DNA from 2 places in the Streptomyces sp. NPDC002536 genome. Region 1 is predicted to be linked to the other one. Evidence: riboswitches for the same ligand, from Rfam matches in the RefSeq annotation. Region 1 holds a riboswitch; the other holds the start of a gene.
What was found. Region 1 has a riboswitch for glycine ahead of gcvP (aminomethyl-transferring glycine dehydrogenase). Riboswitches for the same ligand answer to the same signal wherever they lie in the genome.

Region 1 (7,151 bases):
CCGCTGCGCAGACACCGCAATCCGCAGACCAGGGCCCATGCCGAGGCCACTGCCCGGGAGCTGGCCGGCCTGTCGGTACGGCTCCACGCGGCCCTCGTCCGCAGCGCCCTGCACCTGCGGGAGCGGTGACGGCGAGTGCCCGACTACCCAAACCTGCCGGGCACGGCCTAGGGTTGCTGTGTGAACGAGCTCGATGTCGTGGGTGTCCGGGTGGAAATGCCCTCCAACCAGCCGATCGTGCTCCTGCGTGAAGTGGGAGGCGACCGCTACCTCCCGATCTGGATCGGACCGGGGGAGGCGACGGCGATCGCCTTCGCCCAGCAGGGCATGGCTCCTGCCCGCCCGCTGACCCACGATCTCTTCAAGGACGTGCTGGACGCGGTCGGACAGCAGCTCTCGGAGGTCCGCATCACGGACCTGCGCGAGGGGGTGTTCTATGCGGAGCTCGTCTTCGCCAGCGGCGTGGAGGTCAGTGCCCGGCCGTCCGACGCCATAGCGCTTGCGCTGCGCACCGGGACGCCGATCTACGGCAGCGACGGGGTGCTCGACGACGCCGGCATCGCGATCCCGGACGAGCAGGAGGACGAGGTGGAGAAGTTCCGCGAGTTCCTCGACCAGATCTCGCCGGAGGACTTCGGCACCAACAGCCAGTGAGGCGGTGCGCGCCGGGTCGACGCGGCGCATTCGAGTAGCTCTTCCCGCTACACGGACACGTAAAACCACTCTCAGGGTGATTATCACTCGGCGTGCCGAGTGTGGCGATCGTTGACGCACCCCGAGCGACTGCCTACCGTCGAGAAGGCAGGTCAAGGACGGAGGTCGGCGTGAGAAGCACGGGCGACGGTACAGCGGTCGGCAGTCCGTATCCGCTGCGCGGGGGAACGGTCGAACCGGTGCCCCGTCATCCCGCCGCAATGGCGGTCACCACTCCGCGGGGGCGGGATTCGGACGGCTCGGTGCCCTCGGGCGGCACGGAGAACATCGGCTACCGGGGGCCGACGGCGTGCGCCGCCGCCGGCATCACCTATCGGCAGCTCGACTACTGGGCGCGCACCGGGCTCGTCGAGCCCAGCGTGCGGCCCGCCTACGGGTCGGGCAGCCAGCGGCTCTACAGCTTCCGGGACGTCGTCGTCCTGAAGATCGTCAAACGGCTCCTGGACACCGGGGTGTCCCTGCAGAACATCCGCACCGCCGTCCAGCACCTGCGCACGCGCGGGATGGACGACCTGGCGCAGATGACGCTGATGAGCGACGGCGCCACGGTGTACGAGTGCACCTCGCCCGACGAGGTCGTCGACCTTCTCCAGGGCGGCCAGGGCGTCTTCGGGATCGCCGTGGGCGTCGTCTGGCGCGACGTGGAGAGCGCGCTCGCGAAGCTGCACGGAGAGCGCGTGGACACCGGCGAGACGCTCGCGGGCCACAACCCCGCCGACGAGCTGGCACGCCGCCGCAACCGGGCCGGCTGACCGGCCGCCCGGCCGGGCTCCGCCACGGGCCGGCGCGATTGTCAGTGGGGTGCGGCAGCATCGTGCTGTGAGACGAGCGCCGACGATCCTGCACCTGGACATGGACGCCTTCTACGCCTCGGCGGAGCAGGCGGCCAAGCCCAGTCTGCGCGGGAAGCCCGTGGTGGTCGGCGGCATCGGCCCCCGCGGGGTGGTGGCCACGGCCTCGTACGAGGCACGGGTCTTCGGGGTCCACTCGGCGATGGCGACGGCCCAGGCCCGCAGGCTCTGCCCGAACGCCGCCTACCTCACCCCGCGGTTCACCCTGTACCGGCAGGTCAGCGAGGTGGTCATGGGCCTGCTGGGCGAGCTGTCGCCACTGGTGGAGCCGCTGAGTCTGGACGAGGCCTTCGTGGACCTGGAGGCGGGTGGGGTGGAGCCCTCCTCGGCCGCCGCGCGGGCCGTGGGCGAGCGGCTGCGCCGTGACATCAGGGCGGCCACGGGGCTCAGCGGGTCGGTGGGGCTCGCCGGGTCCAAGATGATGGCGAAGATCGCCTCCGAGCAGGCGAAGCCCGACGGCCTGGTGTGCATAGAGCCCGGCACCGAGCAGGAGATCCTGGGTCCGATGTCGGTGCGCGTCATTCCGGGCGTCGGCCCCGCCACTGCCGAAACGTTGCGCCGTGCCGGGATCACCACCGTGGCCGAGATCGCCGAGGCCGGTGAGGACGAGCTGGTGAGGCTGCTGGGCAAGGCCCACGGCAGCGGGCTGTACGTGCTGGCCACCGGGGGTGACGAGCGGCCCGTCGTCGCGGAGCGGGACGCCAAGTCGGTGTCCGTGGAGGACACCTTCGCCGAGGACCTCACCGATCGCACCCGGGTGCAGCTGGAGCTCGCCCGCCTCGCCGACCGCTGCGTGCGGCGGCTGCGCGGCGCCGGGCGCAGCGGGCGCACTGTGGTCATCAAGGTGCGGCGCTACGACTTCTCGACCCTCACGCGCTCGGAGACGCTGCGCGGGCCGACGGACGACCCCGTGGTCGTGCGGGAGGCGGCCGCCCGGCTGCTGGACGGGGTGGACACCACGGCCGGGGTGCGGCTGCTGGGGGTCGGTGTCTCCGGGCTCGCGGACTACACCCAGGAGGACCTCTTCGCCCAGGCGGCCGGCGGCACGGCCGAGGGCGAGGAGGCGCCGGAGCGGGAGCAGGAGGAGGCCGCGGAGGAGGCGGCACGGCCCCGCCAGTGGCTGCCGGGGCTGGACGTGCGGCACGCGGAGTTCGGGGCCGGCTGGGTCCAGGGCAGCGGCGTCGGCCGGGTCACGGTCCGCTTCGAGGAGCCCTGGTCCGAAGGGCCCGGCAGGGTGCGGACGTTCGCCGTCGACGACCCGGCGCTGGAGCACGCCGATCCGCTGCCGCTCGTCCGGCCCGCGGAGGATCAGCCGCCGGAATCGCCGGAGGCACCGTCGTCCGGGGGGATGGCGAGCCCGTAGTGCCGGTAGAGCCGCAGTTCCTGCTCGGGGGAGAGGTGGCGGCCGGCGCCGATGTCCGGGGCGCTCCTGATCAGGGCCCGCGCGTAGGGGACGTGCAGCCCCTCGCCGTCGGCCCGGCTCGGCTGCAGCGGCACCAGGGCGTCGCGGCTGAACAGCCCGGTGCGCACGGCGGCCCACTCCGGCTCGCCGGTCGCGTCGTCGAGGTACACCTCGTCCACCGTGCCGATCCGCATGCCGTCACGGTCGAAGGCCTTGCGGCCGATCAGGCTCCGGGGGTCGACGTCCGTCTGCACGGCCTTCCTCCTGTTTCCTCCCGCCTGGCGCACCTGCCACCAACCAAAAGCCACAAAGCGGGAAGTGGCCACTTGGGCGCTCCCGTCGGCAAATTCTCGCTGGTAGGCTGGCCAGTGGCCGCAGACCCTGTGCGGGAGAGTCCTCCGATGCCCCCAGGGGCGGTCCCGGAGGCGCCGAAGGAGCAAATCCTCCCCGGAATCTCTCAGGCACCCCGTACCGCACGGACGAGGCCACTCTGGAAAGCAGGGCGGGTCCGGTCCGGCAGTACTCCGAGCCCTTCCTCACCGACGGTGAAAGCCGGGTACTGCACCGCCCGGTGAAGCTCTCAGGTTGCGATGACAGAGGGGGAGGCCGTCCGGGTACCCGCGCCGTGGTACCCCTCGCAGGTCGCAATGACCAGGAGGCCTCCGCAGATGACCGCCCACCGCATCTCCCTCTCCGACCTGGAGCGCGGCACTCCCTTCGAGGACCGTCACATAGGGCCCGACCCCGGGGCGCGGGCCAAGATGCTCGCCCAGGTCGGCTTCGGCTCCCTCGACGAGCTCACCGCCGCCGCCGTCCCGGAAGTGATCAAGAGCGCCGGGGCGCTGGGCCTCCCGGCCGCCCGCACCGAGCCCGAGGTCCTCGCCGAGTTGCGCTCGCTCGCGAGCCGCAACCAGGTGCTCGCCCCCATGATCGGCCTCGGCTACCACGGCACGTTCACCCCGCCGGTGATCCTGCGCAACGTCATGGAGAACCCCGCCTGGTACACGGCCTACACGCCGTACCAGCCGGAGATCTCCCAGGGCCGGCTGGAGGCCCTGCTCAACTTCCAGACCGTCGTGGCCGAGCTGACCGGTCTGCCCACCTCCGGCGCCTCCCTGCTCGACGAGGGCACCGCGGCGGCCGAGGCCATGGCGCTGTCCCGGCGCATGGGCAAGGTCAAGGACGGGGTCTTCCTCGTCGACGCGGACGCCCTGCCGCAGACCGTCGCGGTGATCGAGACCCGTGCCGAGCCGACCGGCGTCGAGGTCGTCGTCGCGGACCTGTCGGCGGGCATCCCCGAGGAGATCGCCGGCCGCGGCGTCTTCGGCGTGCTGCTGCAGTACCCGGGCGCCTCCGGTGCCGTGCGCGATCTGCGCCCCGTCATCGAGCAGGCCCACGGGCTCGGCGCCGTCGTCACCGTCGCGGCCGACCTGCTCGCCCTGACCCTGCTCACCCCGCCCGGCGAGCTCGGCGCCGACATCGCCGTCGGCACCACCCAGCGCTTCGGCGTGCCCATGGGCTTCGGCGGCCCGCACGCCGGATACATGGCCGTCCGCGAGAAGTTCGCCCGCAGCCTCCCCGGCCGCCTGGTCGGCGTCTCCGTCGACGCCGACGGCAACAAGGCCTACCGCCTGGCCCTGCAGACCCGCGAGCAGCACATCCGCCGCGAGAAGGCCACCAGCAACATCTGCACCGCCCAGGTGCTCCTGGCCGTCATGGCCGGCATGTACGCGGTCTACCACGGGCCCGAGGGCCTGGCCGCCATCGCGCGCCGCACCCACCGCTACGCCGTCCTCCTCGCCGAGGGCCTGCGGGCCGCGGGCGTCGAGGTCGTGCACGGCGCGTACTTCGACACCCTGACCGTGCGCGTCCCCGGCCGCGCCGCCGAGGTCGTCGGCGCCGCCCGCGAGCGCGGCGTCAACCTGCGCCTGACGGACGCCGACCACGTCGGCATCGCCTGCGACGAGACCACCACGCGGGACCGTCTGGCCTCCGTGTGGGCCGCGTTCGGCGTGGAGGCCGACATCGAGGCGCTGGACGCGGCCACCGCGGACACCCTCCCCGAGAGCCTGCTGCGCACCGACGAGTACCTCACGCACCCGGTCTTCCACCAGCACCGCTCCGAGACGGCGATGCTGCGCTACCTGCGCCGCCTCGCCGACCGCGACTACGCCCTGGACCGGGGCATGATCCCGCTCGGCTCGTGCACGATGAAGCTCAACGCCACCACCGAGATGGAACCGGTCACCTGGCCCGAGTTCGGCGCGCTGCACCCCTTCGTGCCCGCCGAGCAGGCCGAGGGCTACCTCACGCTCATCACCGAGCTCGAGGAGCGGCTCGCCGAGGTCACCGGCTACGCCAAGGTGTCCCTCCAGCCCAACGCGGGCTCCCAGGGCGAACTCGCGGGCCTGCTGGCCGTCCGCGCCTACCACCGCGCCAACGGCGACGCGCAGCGCACCGTCTGCCTCATCCCCTCCTCCGCGCACGGCACCAACGCGGCCAGCGCGGTGATGGCGGGCATGAAGGTCGTCGTGGTGAAGACCGCCGACGACGGCGAGGTCGACGTCCAGGACCTGCGCGCCAAGATCGAGCAGTACCGCGCCGAGCTGGCCGTGCTGATGATCACCTACCCGTCCACGCACGGCGTCTTCGAGGAGCACGTCGCGGATATCTGCGCGGCCGTGCACGAGGCCGGCGGCCAGGTGTACGTGGACGGGGCGAACCTCAACGCCCTGGTGGGCCTGGCCCGGCCGGGCGAGTTCGGCGGCGACGTCTCGCACCTGAACCTGCACAAGACCTTCTGCATCCCGCACGGCGGCGGCGGTCCGGGCGTCGGCCCGGTGGCCGTCCGCGCCCACCTCGCCCCCTACCTGCCCAACCACCCGCTGCAGCCGGCCGCCGGTCCGGCCACCGGCGTCGGACCGATCTCGGCCGCGCCCTGGGGCTCCGCCGGCATCCTGCCGATCTCCTGGGCATACGTACGGCTGATGGGCGCCGAGGGCCTCAAGCGCGCCACGCAGGTGGCCGTGCTGGGCGCCAACTACATCGCCAAGCGCCTGGAGCCGCACTACCCCGTGCTCTACACCGGCCCGGCCGGCCTGGTCGCGCACGAGTGCATCGTGGACCTGCGCCCGCTGACCAAGGCGACCGGCGTGAGCGTCGACGACGTGGCCAAGCGCCTGATCGACTACGGCTTCCACGCGCCGACCATGTCCTTCCCGGTGGCCGGCACGCTGATGATCGAGCCGACGGAGAGCGAGGACCTCGTCGAGCTGGACCGGTTCTGCGACGCCATGATCGAGATCCGTGCCGAGATCGAGAAGGTCGGCTCGGGCGAGTGGGACAAGGACGACAACCCGCTGCGCAACGCCCCGCACACCGCGGCCTCGGTCACCGGTGCCTGGGAGCACCCGTACACCCGCGAGGAGGCGGCCTTCCCCGCCGGGGTGACGGCGGCCGACAAGTACTGGCCGCCGGTGCGCCGCGTGGACGGTGCGTACGGCGACCGCAACCTCGTCTGCTCCTGCCCGCCGCTCGACGCCTACGAGGGCTGAGCAACACGGCGGTGCGGCGCGGCTGATGCGCGTCGGGGCCGGTTCGGCGATCTTCGCCGGGCCGGCCCCTTATGTGTTTCCGGGTGTCATGTGCAGGTGCGATGGGTAGTGCTGCGCTAGGCAGCCGTCACCACGTGGTCGGCGCCGAGCGGCCGGTGCGGGGCGATGATCTGCCCGTCCGGCAGCAGCTCACCGGTGTCCTCGAAGCAGAGGACGCCGTTGCACAGCAGGCTCCAGCCCTGTTCCGGGAAGTGCGCCACGAGCTGGGCGGCCTCCCGGTCGGCGGAGTCGGCTGACGGGCACGTGGGCTGGTGCTGGCACATGGCAGGGATCTTTCGCTGTGGTGTCGTGACTGTCCTGCGGCTCGATGCGGTGGTCATGCCGCCCCCCGTTGCATTCGTCGGTCGATCCCAGTGTTGCCCTGTGAGCGGAATTCCGCAGGCATTTCCCTGTGGTGCTCCTCACAGGGTGAGGACGCATCACCCGTGCGGGGGGTTGCGGCCAACACGGCGGTCCCTTCGGGGGGTTCGCGATGGCCGCGGTGGGCTAGCCCGGTCGGGGGAGCACGGCGCAGTGCCCCGTGGCCCGTGGGCCCGCGGGGCACTTCTGCGGCGGGTGCGCCGGTCAGGC
Region 2 (7,151 bases), on a different contig from region 1:
CCGCGCCCCTACAGGGCGCTCAGCGCCAGCCCCGTCGCTGTGCGGCGTTCGCCCGGCGGCGCCGGTCGTTGCACAGCAGGCAGCGGCCCCAGCCCGGCGGCAGCGGATCGTCCTTGTCCCCGTACAGCGGATCCACCGCACCCTTCGGGTGCTCGGTGCAGCCCGTGGCCCCCGCGCCCGCCCCCAGCGCCGCCGCCGCGGCCGACGCCCTGCGCAGGGCGTCGAGCAGCTGCTCGGCCTCGTGCGGGGCCGGCGCGGCGGCGTCGAGGGAGAAGGCGATGTCGGAAGCGGTGTTGAGCGCGTTCTGCAGCTCGCGCAGGTCTGCGTAACCCATGGCTTCGAGCGTACGGGGCACCACTGACAACGCCGTCAGGGTGCGACGGACGTCAGCACTCGATGACGTTCACCGCGAGGCCGCCGCGGGCGGTCTCCTTGTACTTGACCTTCATGTCCGCGCCCGTCTCCTTCATGGTCTTGATGACCTTGTCGAGGGAGACGTGGTGGCGGCCGTCGCCGCGCAGGGCCATGCGGGCCGCCGTGACGGCCTTCGCCGCGGCCATGCCGTTGCGCTCGATGCACGGGATCTGCACCAGGCCGCCCACGGGGTCGCAGGTGAGGCCGAGGTTGTGCTCCATGCCGATCTCGGCCGCGTTCTCGACCTGTTCGGGGGAGCCGCCGAGGACCTCGGCGAGGCCGCCGGAGGCCATCGAGCAGGCGGAGCCGACCTCGCCCTGGCAGCCGACCTCGGCGCCGGAGATCGAGGCGTTCTCCTTGAAGAGCATGCCGATCGCGCCCGCGGCGAGGAGGAAGCGGACGATCCCGTCCTCATCCGCGCCGGGCACGAAGTTCATGTAGTAGTGCAGGACGGCCGGGATGATGCCGGCGGCACCGTTGGTGGGAGCGGTGACGACGCGGCCGCCCGCGGCGTTCTCCTCGTTGACCGCCATGGCGTAGACGGTGATCCACTCCATCGCGCGGGCCTGCGGGTCGCCCTCGGCGCGCAGCTGGCGCGCGGAGCCGGCGGCGCGGCGGCGGACCTTGAGGCCGCCCGGCAGGATGCCCTCGCGGGACATGCCGCGCGCGACGCAGGACTGCATCACGCGCCAGATCTCCAGCAGGCCCTCGCGGATCTCGTCCTCGGTGCGCCAGGCCTTCTCGTTCTCCAGCATCAGGGCGGAGATCGACAGGCCCGTCTCGCGGGAGAGCCGCAGCAGCTCGTCGCCGGTGCGGAAGGGGTACTTCAGGACGGTGTCGTCCAGGACGATGCGGTCCTGGCCCACCGCGTCCTCGTCGACGACGAAGCCGCCGCCGACCGAGTAGTAGGTCTTCTCCAGCAGCGGTGCACCGGCCTCGTCGTAGGCGAAGAGCGTCATGCCGTTGGCGTGGTACGGCAGGGCGCGGCGGCGGTGCAGGATCAGCTGGGTGGACTCGTCGAAGTCGATCTCGTGGGCCGAGCCGATCTCGGTGCCGAGGAGCTTGAGGCGCTTGGTGGTGCGGATGCGCTCCACCTCGTCGTCGGCGATCTCCACGTCGACGGTGCGCGGGGAGTGGCCCTCCAGGCCCAGCAGGACGGCCTTGGGGGTGCCGTGGCCGTGGCCGGTGGCGCCGAGGGAGCCGAAGAGCTCGGCCCGCACGGAGACGGTGTGGGCGAGCAGGCCCTCGTTCTTCAGACGGCCGACGAACATCCGTGCCGCACGCATCGGGCCGACCGTGTGGGAGCTGGACGGGCCTATGCCGATCGAGAAGAGATCGAAAACGGAGATGGCCACGGTGGCTGCTCCTCTGGTCGGTGGTACTCGGTGGTACGCGGTATTGCGGGCGGGGGGTGTCACACGGCGCGGGGCACCGGGTCCACCTTTCAGTGTGCCCTGGTGCCCCTTACCGGCGGGTAAAGCGGGAGCTGACGGGTTACTTCAGCCCGGGGTACAGCGGGTGCTTCGCGGCGAGCGCGGTGACGCGGGCCCGCAGGGCCTGCGCATCGTAGCCCGGCTTCAGCGCTTCGGCGATGACGTCCGCCACCTCGCGGAAGTCCTCCGCCTGGAAGCCGCGCGTGGCCAGCGCCGGAGTGCCGATCCGCAGGCCCGAGGTGACCATCGGGGGGCGCGGGTCGTTCGGGATCGCGTTGCGGTTGACCGTGATGCCGACCTCGTGGAGGCGGTCCTCGGCCTGCTGGCCGTCCAGCTCGGAGTGGCGCAGGTCCACCAGGACCAGGTGCACGTCCGTGCCGCCGGACAGGACGGAGACGCCCTCCGCCGTCACGTCGTCCTGGACGAGGCGCTCGGCCAGGATCTTCGCGCCCTCCAGGGTGCGGCGCTGGCGGTCCTTGAACTCCTCGGTCGCCGCGACCTTGAAGGACACCGCCTTGGCGGCGATCACGTGCTCCAGCGGACCGCCCTGCTGACCGGGGAACACCGCCGAGTTGATCTTCTTGGCCAGCTCGGCCGTGGAGAGGATCACACCACCGCGCGGACCGCCCAGGGTCTTGTGCGTGGTCGTGGTGACGACGTGCGCGTGCGGCACCGGGTTCGGGTGCAGACCGGCGGCGACGAGGCCCGCGAAGTGGGCCATGTCGACCATCAGGTACGCGCCGACCTCGTCGGCGATCCGGCGGAAGGCCGCGAAGTCCAGCTGGCGCGGGTAGGCGGACCAGCCGGCCACGATCAGCTTCGGGCGGTGCTCCTTGGCGAGGCGCTCGACCTCCTCCATGTCCACCAGGTTGGTCTGCTCGTCGACGTGGTAGGCGACCACGTTGTAGAGCTTGCCGGAGAAGTTGATCTTCATGCCGTGGGTCAGGTGCCCGCCGTGGGCGAGGTTCAGACCCAGGATGGTGTCGCCGGGGGAGAGCAGGGCGAACATCGCGGCGGCATTGGCCTGCGCGCCGGAGTGCGGCTGCACGTTCGCGTGCTCGGCCCCGAAGAGCGCCTTGATCCGGTCGATGGCGATCTGCTCGACGACGTCGACGTGCTCGCAGCCGCCGTAGTAGCGACGGCCCGGGTAGCCCTCGGCGTACTTGTTGGTGAGGACCGAGCCCTGGGCCTCCATGACCGCGACCGGAGCGAAGTTCTCCGAGGCGATCATCTCGAGGGTGGACTGCTGGCGGTGGAGTTCGGCGTCGACGGCGGCGGCGACGTCGGGGTCGAGCTCATGGAGGGAGCTGTTCAGAAGCGACATGAGTTCTTCCTGGACTTCCTGGGCTGGAGGAGGAGCGGGGGGTCAGCCTGCGGTGAAGGCCGTGTACTCGTCGGCGGTCAGCAGGTCCGCCGGCTCGTCCGCGAGCTTCACCTTGAACAGCCAGCCGCCCTCGAACGGGGCGGAGTTCACCAGCGCGGGGTCGTCCACGACGTCCTGGTTGGCCTCGACGACCTCGCCGTTCACCGGGGCGTACAGGTCGCTGACCGACTTGGTCGACTCCAGCTCGCCGCAGGTCTCGCCCGCGGTGACCGTGTCGCCCACCGCAGGGAGCTGGGCGTAGACCACGTCACCGAGCGCGTTGGCCGCGAACTCGGTGATACCGACCGTCGCCACGCCGTTCTCGTCGACGGCCGACAGCCACTCGTGCTCCTTGCTGAAGCGCAGCTGCTGGGGGTTGCTCATGACTAGATTCTCCTGGATGCGCGTGGGTGGTTGTGCAACGGGTCTTGACAGGTGAGACGGGAGGGGCCGGGGATCAGCCCTTCCTGCTCGTTTTTCTCATCGTTCCCGCTTGTAGAACGGAAGCGCGACGACCTCGTACGTCTCATGGCTGCCACGGATGTCCACGGCCACGCCCTCGGTGCCGGGCGCCGCGTGCGCCGCGTCCACGTAGGCGATGGCGATCGGCTTGCCGAGGGTGGGGGAGGGGGCGCCCGAGGTGACCTCGCCGACGACCTCGCCGCCCGCGACGACCGGGTACCCGGCACGCGGCACGCGGCGGCCGGCGGCCACCAGGCCGACCAGCTTGCGCGGCGGGGCGGTCTCGGCGCGCTCGGCGGCGGCCTGCAGCGCCTCGCGGCCGACGAAGTCGCCCTGCTTGTCAAACTTGACCACTCGGCCGAGTCCGGCGTCGAACGGCGTGGTGGCGGTGGTCAGCTCGTGCCCGTACAGCGGCATGCCGGCCTCCAGGCGGAGCGTGTCGCGGCACGAGAGGCCGCACGGCACCAGGCCGGCCGCGGCGCCCGCCTCGGTCAGGGCCTGCCACAGCTTCTCCGCGTCGGCGGGCGCGACGAACAGCTCGAAGCCGTCCTCGCCGGTGTAGCCGGTGCGCGCGATGAGCGCGGGCACGCCCGCGACCGTGCCCGGCAGGCCGGCGTAGTACTTCAGCCCGTCGAGGTCGGCATCGGTGACGGACTTTAGGATCCCGGGGGAGGCGGGGCCCTGGACGGCGATCAGCGCGTAGTTCTCGCGGTCGTCGCGGACCTCGGTGTCGAAACCGGCGGCGCGCTCGGTGAGCGCGTCCAGCACGGTCTGCGCGTTCGAGGCGTTGGCGACGACCATGTACTCGTGCTCGCCCAGGCGGTAGACGATCAGGTCGTCCAGGATGCCGCCCTCGGCGTTGCAGATCATGGTGTACCGCGCCCGGCCGACCGCCAGCGCGGAGATGTTGCCGACCAGCGCGTGGTCCAGGGCGGCGCCGGCCTGCGGGCCGGTGAGGGTGATCTCGCCCATGTGGGAGAGGTCGAACAGACCGGCACGGGTGCGCACGGCGAGGTGCTCGTCGCGCTCGCTGCCGTAGCGCAGGGGCATGTCCCAGCCCGCGAAGTCGGTCATGGTGGCGCCGAGCGCGCGGTGCGTCGCGTCGAGGGCCGTTCGGCGAGGGGCAACGGTCATGTGGGGCTCCCAGGCATGGCAGTGAGGACGTCCTCCCCATCTGTCATCGGAACCTGAGAGGTTCACCGGGAGACTCCCCCCGGCTTGCACCTTGGGTGGGGCCGCCGCACGGGCGGCCCGCTTTTCAGATCTGCCTCGCCCATGCGGTATCGGGGCCTGAGAGATTCAAGGGAGGAACTTGCTCCTTCGGCGCCCGGGGCGGTGCCCGGGACTCTCCCGCACGGATTCGAGCGGCCGGTATGCAGTTGGACGTGCCGGTCGTGCGTCGGCGCGCACATCATTGCACGTACGGGCGTGCGATGGACCAGGTGCAGCCCCGTGAATTGGATTACCTTTCCTTTACGTTCGACGGGTATCGGCTGGTGGGAGGTGCCATGGCGGAGGTGGTCGACCTGCGGTACCCGGCCGGCGACCTGCTGGTCGTCTCCGGGCTGCCCGGCAGCGGGAAGACGACGCTGATCCGCCGGGCGGTGGCCCCGCTGGACGCCGCGGGCGCGCCGGTGCGGTGCGTGGACTCGCAGGACGTCCGGCTCCGGCTGGAGCGGCGGCTGCCGGGCCGGCTGCCGTACGGGCTCTACCGGCCCGTGGCGCGGGTGCTGCACTTCGCGGCGCTGCGGGGTGCCCTGCGGGCGGGCGGGAGCGTGGTGGTGCACGACAGCGGGCGGGTGGGCCTGGTGCGGCGCTGGCTGGCACGGGGCGTGCGGCGGCGCGGGGGTGCGCTGCACCTGCTGCTGTTGGTCGTCGAGCCGGCGGTGGCGCTGGAGGGGCAGATACGGCGGGGGCGTTGCGTGTCGCGGCGGGTGTTCGCGCGGCACCGGCGATCCATGGGGCGGCTGGTGGCCGGGGCCGCGGCCGGGCGCCTCCCGCGGGGTGTGGTGTCGGTGGCGGTCCTGGACCGCGAGGCCGCGGACACGGTCCGCGTGATCACTTTCGGCTAGCCGGCCCCGCCCCGTCAGGGGCGCGGGGAACTGCGCGAGCAACCACCACGGCCCGCAGTCGACGACGGCCCCGTACCGGCCAAGCCCGGGCGCAGCCGTTAAGGTTCCCCTGCGCGCCTTTGACGACACGGTGGTTGGACGACATGAGCATCCCTGAGCAGCACCCTTACGACTGGCCCGCCAACGAGCTCGAAGCGGTGCTCGCCGTTTCGGTCGGGGCGGCCGGGGCCGGGCCCCGGATCGTCGAGGTGCTCGTGCGCAGCAGCGTGTGGATCCCGCTGCCCAACGGCGGCGGTCCCGACAGCCCGGATCTCGACATCCCCGCGCTGGAGCTCGACGGTGCCGCGTTCGTCCCGGTGTTCAGCTCCGAGCAGGAGTTCCGCCGCGTCGTCGGCGACCGCACCGGCTTCGCCGTGGCGCCCGCCGTCGAGTTCGCCCGCGGTCTGCCGCCGCAGGTCGGGATCGTCGTCAACCCGGAGGGCACCGTCGCCGTGCCGCTGCCCCCGCCCGCCGTGGCCGAGCTGTGCCGGGCCGGCCGCACGGCGCTGGACGGCGACGCCACCGGCGGCCGTGTCCGGCTCTTCGAGCCGGACTGGCAGCAGGAGCCCACGGCCTTCCTCGCCGCCGCCGGGCTGGAGTTCGCCGCGGCCGGCCCGGTCCGGACCGCCCGGCGCGCCCTGGCCAGCATCGAGGGTGCGGATCCGGCCCTCTTCGTGGGGGTCGAACTGGACCTTCCCGATCCGGGCAGCCGGGAGGCCGCCATGGCGGCCGTCGGCCGCGCGCTGGCTTCGGCGCCCGTGCCCTGGCCCGTCCAGCTGGTCTTCCTCGACGTCGCCCAGGACCCGGTCGGCGACTGGATGCGCGGTCGGGTGCGTCCGTTCTACGACCGTGACCTGTGACAGCACCCGTGTCCGCCGCCGCGGGCTCGTAAGCTGGTTGGACGACCAACACGGGGAGCGCGGCCGCGCTCCCCGTGCCGAGAGAAGAGGCGGACCAGGTGAGCGCGGGCGCGGAGAGCGGCGTGGAGCAGGTGCTGCGCCAGGTGGCGCCCGGGCGGTACGACACCTATGAGGCGCTGCTGCGGTCCGTGGCCGAGGGCCGGGTGTGGATGCTGCTGTGGCACGGTCAGGCCGGCTCGCCCGACGCCCAGTACGGGAACATGGAGGTCGACGGCCTCGGCTACGCGCCCTGTGTGACCTCTGCCCAGGAGCTCGCCGCCAGCGGCTGGAACCGGGCCCACGAGGTCGTCTCCGGCCGGTCCGTCGCCGCCGCGCTCTACCCCGACCGCTGGGGTCTGTGGCTCAACCCCCATGCGCCCGGCGGCGGTGTCGGCATCCCCTGGCTGGACCTGCGCCGGATCACCGGCGGCCTGGACCGGCTGCCGGCCGGCCCGCTGCGGCTGAGCGA

Region 2: linked by a shared signal. The riboswitch ahead of gcvT (glycine cleavage system aminomethyltransferase GcvT) and the one ahead of gcvP (aminomethyl-transferring glycine dehydrogenase) in region 1 are both predicted to bind glycine.

What each region holds. Positions count from the first base shown of each region.
Region 1 covers NZ_JBSFWU010000088.1:19,310-26,460, reverse strand. Annotated here, with positions in the region: gene ftsR (transcriptional regulator FtsR) at 1-129, shown strand, start outside; gene ACWD4B_RS26755 (bifunctional nuclease family protein) at 181-654, shown strand; gene ACWD4B_RS26750 (MerR family transcriptional regulator) at 825-1,466, shown strand; gene ACWD4B_RS26745 (DNA polymerase IV) at 1,534-2,928, shown strand; gene ACWD4B_RS26740 (PRC-barrel domain-containing protein) at 2,874-3,221, opposite strand; glycine riboswitch at 3,344-3,451, shown strand; gene gcvP (aminomethyl-transferring glycine dehydrogenase) at 3,636-6,521, shown strand; gene ACWD4B_RS26730 (DUF5999 family protein) at 6,638-6,844, opposite strand; gene ACWD4B_RS26725 (hypothetical protein) at 7,146-7,151, opposite strand, start outside.
Region 2 covers NZ_JBSFWU010000121.1:4,182-11,332, forward strand. Annotated here, with positions in the region: gene ACWD4B_RS30725 (hypothetical protein) at 20-334, opposite strand; gene ACWD4B_RS30730 (L-serine ammonia-lyase) at 387-1,769, opposite strand; gene glyA (serine hydroxymethyltransferase) at 1,909-3,171, opposite strand; gene gcvH (glycine cleavage system protein GcvH) at 3,214-3,594, opposite strand; gene gcvT (glycine cleavage system aminomethyltransferase GcvT) at 3,691-4,806, opposite strand; glycine riboswitch at 4,941-5,035, opposite strand; gene ACWD4B_RS30750 (AAA family ATPase) at 5,181-5,744, shown strand; gene ACWD4B_RS30755 (enhanced serine sensitivity protein SseB) at 5,888-6,643, shown strand; gene ACWD4B_RS30760 (enhanced serine sensitivity protein SseB C-terminal domain-containing protein) at 6,742-7,151, shown strand, end outside.